2 regions of the Peribacillus sp. CSMR9 genome follow, and region 2 is predicted to be linked to the other one. Evidence: predicted binding sites of a transcription regulator. Region 2 holds the regulator's gene; the other holds the start of a gene.
The links. The regulator Rex, encoded in region 2, represses fermentation and respiration genes when NADH is low (regulators of the CRP and FNR family bind a similar motif). The targets are predictions, from matches to a motif close to TTGTGAAATATTTCACAA.

Region 1 (4,218 bases), on a different contig from region 2:
AGACCAAATGCAGGCAAGATTAAGATATATACTTCAGGATGTCCCCAAACCCAGAACAGGTTAGCCCAAAGCATATCCATACCGCCATCAGTCATTGTGAAAAACTTGGTTGCGAATAGTCGATCCATTGTTCCCATGATCAGCGCCACTGTTAATACAGGGAATGCGAAAATGATAATAATGCTTGTGACTAAAGAAGACCATGTAAACATTGGCATTTTCATTAATGTCATACCGGGTGCTCTCATTTTAAGAATGGTCGTCAAAAAGTTTATCCCCGTCATTAATGTCCCTATTCCGGCTATCTGAATACCAATCATATAATAATTCGTTCCAACATGCGGGCTAAATTCATTACCTGCAAGCGGGAAATAAGATGACCACCCTGCATCAGGAGAACCACCAATTACAAAAGAGATGTTGAATAGCATCGCACCCATAAAAAATAACCAGAAACTTATGGCATTTAGACGTGGGAATGCTACATCTCGGGCTCCAATTTGTAATGGCACTACGAAATTCATTAAGGCCATAATGTACGGCATCGCCATAAAGAGAATCATCACAACCCCGTGTGTTGAAAAAATTTCATTATAGTGCTGTGAATCTAATAATTTGTTATCCGGTACGGCAAGTTGCGCACGCATCATCACAGCATCTACTCCACCACGAAATAGCATCAACAAAGCAGATATAAGATACATAATACCTATTCTTTTATGATCGACCGTTGTAAGCCAGCCACTCCATAAATGAAACCATTTTTTAAAGTGGGTTAAACCAACAATGATCAAGAGAACAGTAACACCAATGGCCACCATTGATGAGTAAATGACGGGACTAGGATTTGGTATAAGAAATCTAGAGTAAAAACCCATACTTTTGTGTTTCCTTTCTGAAACGATTTTTCTTGAGATGGACTAAGAAATTATTCATGATTGTGTGCTGATTTTTCTTTACTATTACTTGACTTATGATCATGCTCCATATGTTCACCTTTTGAATTCGAGTTAGAGTCACTTGAACCATGATGATGTCCAGCATTTTCACCTTCTGGAGCTGGTGAGAAGCCTAAATGTGTTCCAGTAAACGTTAACTGTCCCTCATGACCCGGTTTTAATAATTCATTGAATCTTACTTCAGTAATAGGATTCGCAGTTTCTTTAACTTCCTTTACCCATTCATCAAACTTATCTTGAGATATCGCTTCGACGTGGAACGTATTTTCTGCGAATCCTTTCCCACTAAAGTTTGCATTTCGTCCCATCATTTCCCCTGATTCGTCCGCTGCTAAGTGTAATGTGGTCACCATGTTAGACATGGCATATTTTTGACCGCCAAGTTGTGGAATCCAGAAACTCGTGATAGGCCCGAATGAATAAAGTTTAAATTCAAGTGGTCGATTTGTTGGAATATACAAGTAGTTTATTGTCTCGATATCGTTTTCTGGATAACTAAAATGCCACTTCCAGTCAGATGACGAAGCGTAAATAACTAATGGATCTTGACCTTTGTACCCTTCCGGAGTGGCTTCCACTTTATTGTTGGAAATTACAGAAACAACGGAGAAGAAAATGACGATTAAAATTGGCACCCCCACAATAATCGATTCAACAACATGATTCCCTTCAATGTAGGGTGGTTCATAATCTTTAGGTAGTTTAGAGTCACGGTATTTCGCTAACACAAAGACTAAAATAGCACAAACAACAATAACAATAACCGTCATGATCGCAATTGATAGCCAAATCACATTGGCTTGCGTTTGGGCTTGAGGTCCTTTAGGATCTAAGACCGCTAATGATTCACAGCCAGAAAGCAGATTGACTATGGAAGAAAGAATAGCAAATAAAACCCATTTTGTTTTCATATATGTATCCTTTCATTTAAGATTTAAGATTTCATTTTTAAGTTATCCACAAAAAATGAAGTTATCCCAAAAAATGTGTATTAAGAATGGTAATTTCTCACAATTACATTTTTAGGCGGGATGAATATGTATGAATTCAATTAGAGAATGTTCAGAGAAACAGGTAATCTAAATACCTACTTGCTTCGAAAAGGAATTTGAATATGTGAGGAGTTACTGCATGGATTTTTTTTCCTAGTGGTCATAATAAGGGTAGTGAAGAAGAAAATTTAAAAAGGTGCAATTGTCCTTAATAGGGGTTGGCTGCACTATTTGTACTGGATTTTTTTCGCAGCTATTGGAACCTATTTTGTATACAGCTTATTAGCTAAAATGACGGCTGAAGATCCTCAAGTTGGATCTTTCTGCTACTATGCAAACAAAGCTTATGGGCGTTGGGTCAAATTTAGCGCGGCTGGAACTATTGGAGTTCAAACATCCTCATTATGGGTGGCCAATTAACGGCTCTTTCGACCTTATCAAGATTTTGGCTTCCAAATGTTCCTCTTTGGCTCTTTGCAGCTGGATACGCCATTCTCACGATTATTGTCGTTTTAATCGGCAATGAGGGTTTTATTTACTGACCGTTATCAAAACGGCGGCTATTGTTATTTTTATTATTCTTGCAGCGGCTGCCGTGTCGGATGGATTCACGGGGATGTAAAACATGCTGGGTTGCCTAATTTTAGTCAATGAACTATTTCCCGAAAGGTTGGAAAGGTTTTTGGTCATTCTTAATCTATGACTTTTACGATTATGGAGGAATAGAAGTAATTGGACTTATGGCCATGAGACTTAAAAGGAAGGAAGATGCTCCCAAAGCGGTTATCATTATGTTAATAGTACTAGTGGTGATTTATATCATTTCACTCCGACTTGCAGTTTATATGGCTGCACATGGGGCGTTTAATAAAAGGAAAGTCCCTTTGTAACGGCACTAGATAAATAACGCAACTATTATCTTAGCTGGTTTTTCAACGATGACCGTTTCATTTATTTAGGGTAACAACACTCCTTGTGACCCTCGCAGATGGCGGTGATGCTCCAGCTTTGTTCTTTAAAAAGCTAAAAAAGTTTAAGGAACTCCCTCTTCCTTCATTATGTATAGCAATAATCGGATTAATTGCATCTATTATCACTGCGTTGCTGTTACCTGGTAAGATTTACGAGAACTTTACGACAGCCGCAGGGATCTTAATTTTATTAATTAGCCTTTCATTCGTATTTTGAAAATAAAAATTAGTTGTTTTATTGAAGAAATTTCAAAAGACCTCTCCAAAAGAGGCTTCTAAATAATCCATCTCAATTCACTTCAGAATTCCGCGTCACCACGGAAAGCCACCGCTACTAATGCCTTCACCGTTCGGGATGTGCACCCTATAGACCGCACCGCCGGGCGCACAGAAAAACCTCACCAAAAAAAGTAGATGAGGCAACTTCTAATTATTTTGTTATTTCCCAAAATCAAAATAATTCCGCTTTAACACCCGCTTCATCTTCAATAACCCGTCATACGTCGTCTGTTTCCCTAACTGTTTCGTATCAATTAAAAACAGCTGGTCTTCAATCTCTTTAGTCGTTTCATCACTCTGAAATAGCGCATGGCAATTATCACAATGGAACGATGGCGTTTCATCAATTTCAACAGCCCTCGAACCATCCGGCAGTTCCCAATACACCGTCCCCTTTACCGATGCAAGCTTCCCTTTCTCACACCATGGACACGTCTCCATGCTATTCATCTCCCTTTGGAGTGCTCTTTTTTTGCTGTGCCTGGAATTTCTTTTCTTTTAACAGATCTCTCTTTTCGCGCTGGTTTTTCAATGATGCATGCTCTGGGTTGGTCCCATAATTTTCCCGTCGATTCATTCGCTTCAGTCCTTCAGGGACCAAATTAAATTGCTTGTCGTTCATCAAACCAGCAATTCCAATATCTGACCGTTTTTCTTCCATTTCAGGATATATCCCTTTGAAATAATCATCTGCAAGCCCTGGTGTGTAATGCTCAGGTTCCGGATATGTTGTAATCACTCCTTCAAAATTACGAAGCACTGTTTTTGTCGGTGATTGTGAAAGGATATAATTCGGTTGTAATGTGATTTTCCCGCCACCCCCTGGTGCATCGACAACAAAGGTTGGAACGGCATACCCGGATGTATGGCCACGTAGCCCCTCGATGATTTCAATCCCTTTTGATATGGGAGCCCTGAAATGACCGATGCCTTCCGACAGATCGCACTGATAAATATAGTAAGGTCGAACCCGAATCTTGACAAGGTCATGCATCAGCTTTTTCATGATAGCGACAC
Region 2 (4,218 bases):
GTTGTTTCTCGAAAAGCTTCATGTCCCGCTCATAATCTTCCGCTTTTCCCTCTAGGTAAGAACTATAATTGCCATAGTACTTTTTCATGTTATTCCGGGAAATTTCATATACCTGGTTTACAACTTTATCTAGAAAATAGCGGTCATGGGAAACAATAAGAACAGCTCCTTGGTAGCCTTGTAAATATTGTTCAAGCCAAGAAAGGGTTTCGATATCCAAATGGTTCGTTGGCTCATCCAGAATCAATATATCCGGTTTCCTTAAAAGCAGCTTCCCTAAAGCAAGTCTTGTTTTTTGCCCACCGCTTAAAGTGGAAATTGGGGTAGAATAGTCAAAATCAGCAAACTGAAGTCCATGCAATACTGAACGAATATCCGCTTCATATTGATAACCGCCCTTCTCTTTGAAAGCTACCATCAAACTGTCATATTCATTTAATACTTTTTGGTAAATTGCTTCATTTTCAAAGATGTCAGGTCTGGCCATATCAGCCTCAAGGCGACGCAGTTCTTTTTCTTGTTCTATTAGGTCATTGAATACAGTCAGCATTTCATCCCAAATGGTCAGTTCTGATTCCAGTCCCGTGTCCTGTGCCATATATCCGATGGTGACACCTTTTGGTTTGATTATTTCACCGCCATCATGGGAAAGCTGCCCGGCTATGATTTTTAGCAGAGTAGATTTTCCAGCGCCATTTCGGCCGACAAGTGCAATTCTATCCTTATTTTGAACTTCGAGCTTCATATTTGATAAAATAAGTTCAGCTCCATAATATTTCGATAGTTGATTGATTTGTAATAAAATCATAGATTTCACCTCAATTGATTATTGTTAGTGTAACGTATTATAGTTATTATCGGCAACAGCTTGGTTCCAAGCAAAAACAAGCTATTACATAAAGTGGAATAATAGTGTATGATTTAGGAGGGGTTACTTAAATGGGAGACTTAACGCATTTTAATGAACAAGGCCGGGCTAAGATGGTTGATGTGACTGCTAAGCCTGAAACATCCCGGACGGCAATAGCTCAATCGAGCATTTTATTGAACGATGAAATATATGAGTTGGTCACGAACCAGAAAATGAAAAAAGGTGATGTACTGGCCGTTGCACAGGTTGCAGGAATCATGGCCAGCAAAAATACATCCAATATAATTCCAATGTGCCACCCTATTGCTCTGCAAGGGGTCAATATAGCCTTTGAATGGGAAAAAGAAGATGAAGGATATAGGCTTAGGATTGAAACGGAAGCTAAGACAAAAGGGAGTACAGGTGTGGAAATGGAAGCGTTAACAGCTGCAACCGTGACTGCCTTGACTATTTATGACATGTGTAAGGCCCTTGATAAGGGAATGGTAATCGGGCCTACATTCTTAGTGGAGAAAACAGGCGGAGTGTCTAGTAACGATTATAAAAGACAAGTAATTCAAACAGATAGAGATTAAGTTGAAAAGCATGTGTGAAGGCGGGGAAGAATGATGAACCATGACCCAAAGATACCGCAGGCAACAGCCAAAAGGTTGCCATTGTATTATCGATTTTTAAAGAACTTACATTCCTCAGGCAAACAAAGAGTTTCCTCGGCAGAGCTAAGCGAAGCTGTAAAGGTGGATTCTGCGACCATTCGCCGTGATTTTTCCTACTTTGGAGCGCTTGGAAAAAAAGGCTACGGCTACAATGTCAATTATTTATTATCCTTCTTTAGAAAAACACTAGATCAAGATGAACTGACAAAAGTCGCTTTAATCGGAGTGGGGAATTTAGGGACTGCTTTTTTAAATTACAATTTCATTAAAAATAATAATACGAAGATTGAAATGGCATTTGAAGTTTCAGAAGATAAGGTCGGCAAGCAAATAGCTGATGTGCCAATCTATCATATGGATCAAATCGATACACTATTGCAGGAAAATAATATTACTGCGGCTATTTTGACAGTGCCTGCTCAGGTAGCACAGACGATAACCGATCGTCTAGTCAAAGCTGATATAAAAGGAATATTGAATTTCACACCTGCACGGCTGACGGTACCCCCATCCATAAGGGTTCACCACATTGACCTGGCCGTGGAGCTTCAGTCGCTCATCTACTTTCTGAAACATTATCCTGTAGTGGAAGAAGCTGCATTGGAGGAATGAAAAAAAACGCTGCATCTTCGCAGCGTTTTTTTATTTTTTCTTATTTTTTTGGGCGGCTTTAATCTTAAAGTGAAGCATGATCATGCGTAATCCCGATCCAAAGTCTAAAGTCGCAATTAGTACAAGTATGTAGGCAAAGATTCCCCATCCGGAAGAACTGACGGTTTGAATCGCGATAGCGGTAAAAAGAGCTCCTAAGCCTGCATAGATGATACCCATGAATAATGGTGATTGACGTTTCATAATAAACCTCCGATGAAGGCCTGTGCAGTATCTAGCATCTTCTCAATATCATCCCGATTTACAACTTGAAAGATGATAACAAGCGTATTCATCGCAATATGTGCGCTCATGGAAACGAGGATGCGGCCCGTTTTCGCATAAAGAAAAGCAAAGGTAAAACCCATTGCCGAATATAAAAGAAGATGTTCCAATTCACCATGCGCCAAGCCAAAAATAACTGAACTGAGTAAAGCAGAAATAAAGAAGTTAAAGCGTTTATGAAGTGATCCGAAAATGATTTTCCGAAAAATGATTTCTTCCAATATAGGTCCAATAACTGAAGTGACGAAAATGACTATGGGAACTTGGTAAATGAGTGAAATGAGCTGCTGTGTATTTTCAGATTCAGACTCCACCCCAAGCATCTGTTCAATGTATCCAGCAATGCTTTGCGCAAAAAGAGCGAGGAACACTCCGGCAAATGCCCATAATATGGACGTGGGAATGGAAGCTGGAGTGCTTCTGTCCATTTTTTCCTTCATATCTTTTCTCATTAAAAACAGGATCAAGGATAGAGCAACGAAAAAGCTGAATACGATCCAGTATGCTGCAGACTTCACCTGGAGTTCATCAGCAGTCATTCCAGTTGAAGACCCGATCAGCATGAAAAGAGGTACCCCAACAATACTGGATAATTGCATGGAAATGTAGGTGATGATGACGAACCAATATTCTTTTTTCAAAAATGAAAACTCCTTTTATTTAGTCACCCATTCCGCTTAGAACGTTCCTGATATGGGGACAATCTATAAACGCATACTCCAAAATGGTATCAAATAATGAGACAGAACACCACTTAAAGGTACCCCTAACAAAACATTTTAGCACCTTTGTTAAAAGAATCATTATGCTAAAGTAGTATACCCGAAATTTATCAGAAATTAATAAAAAATTTTCGATAAGATACTTGCAAAAAAGGCTCGGTTTATTTAATATTATAAATGTGTTAGCACTCGATGGTGAAGAGTGCTAATAATCATGAAACAAATTATCAAGAGAATATGAGGAGGTTGTTTCACTTGTTAAAACCATTAGGTGATCGCGTTATTATTGAACTAGTTCAATCTGAAGAAAAGACTGCAAGCGGTATTGTTCTTCCTGATACTGCAAAAGAAAAGCCACAAGAAGGTAAGGTAGTAGCTGTTGGTACTGGCCGTGTCCTTGAAAATGGCGAACGTGTTGCTTTAGAGGTTGCCCAAGGCGATCTAATTATCTTCTCAAAATATGCAGGTACTGAAGTTAAATACGAAGATACTGAATACTTAATTTTACGTGAAAGCGACATTCTAGCTGTTATCGGCTAATTATACATCATACTTAACTGAACGAAAATTTTCTTAAAATTTTAGGGAGGTACTTATAAATGGCTAAAGAAATTAAATTTAGTGAAGAAGCTCGCCGTTCCATGCTTCGTGGTGTGGACGCACTTGCAGATGCAGTTAAAGTAACGCTTGGACCAAAAGGTCGTAACGTGGTTCTGGAGAAAAAATTCGGTTCACCGCTTATCACAAATGACGGTGTGACGATCGCTAAAGAAATTGAATTGGAAGATGCATTCGAAAACATGGGTGCGAAATTGGTTGCTGAAGTAGCGAGCAAAACAAACGACGTAGCTGGTGACGGTACAACTACTGCAACGGTTCTAGCGCAAGCGATGATTCGTGAAGGTCTTAAAAACGTAACAGCTGGTGCAAACCCAATGGGTATCCGTAAAGGAATCGAAAAAGCGGTTAATACTGCAATTGCAGAATTAAAAGCTATTTCTCAACCTGTTGAAAACAAAGAATCGATTGCACA

Region 1: a site for Rex is predicted at 1,905-1,922, ahead of qoxA (cytochrome aa3 quinol oxidase subunit II). Genes of this name have one in related genera too.

Annotation. Positions count from the first base shown of each region.
Region 1 is NZ_JAOPHO010000003.1:116,472-120,689, forward strand. Features, by position in the region: gene qoxB (cytochrome aa3 quinol oxidase subunit I) at 1-878, opposite strand, end outside; gene qoxA (cytochrome aa3 quinol oxidase subunit II) at 929-1,870, opposite strand; partial or broken gene N9I19_RS25155 (amino acid permease) at 2,148-3,115, shown strand; gene N9I19_RS03705 (YokU family protein) at 3,361-3,642, opposite strand; gene kamA (lysine 2,3-aminomutase) at 3,644-4,218, opposite strand, start outside.
Region 2 is NZ_JAOPHO010000053.1:22,282-26,499, reverse strand. Features, by position in the region: gene N9I19_RS18765 (ABC-F family ATP-binding cassette domain-containing protein) at 1-808, opposite strand, end outside; gene moaC (cyclic pyranopterin monophosphate synthase MoaC) at 940-1,446, shown strand; gene N9I19_RS18755 (redox-sensing transcriptional repressor Rex) at 1,477-2,139, shown strand; gene N9I19_RS18750 (YdiK family protein) at 2,170-2,382, opposite strand; gene N9I19_RS18745 (CPBP family intramembrane glutamic endopeptidase) at 2,379-3,104, opposite strand; gene groES (co-chaperone GroES) at 3,441-3,725, shown strand; gene groL (chaperonin GroEL) at 3,785-4,218, shown strand, end outside.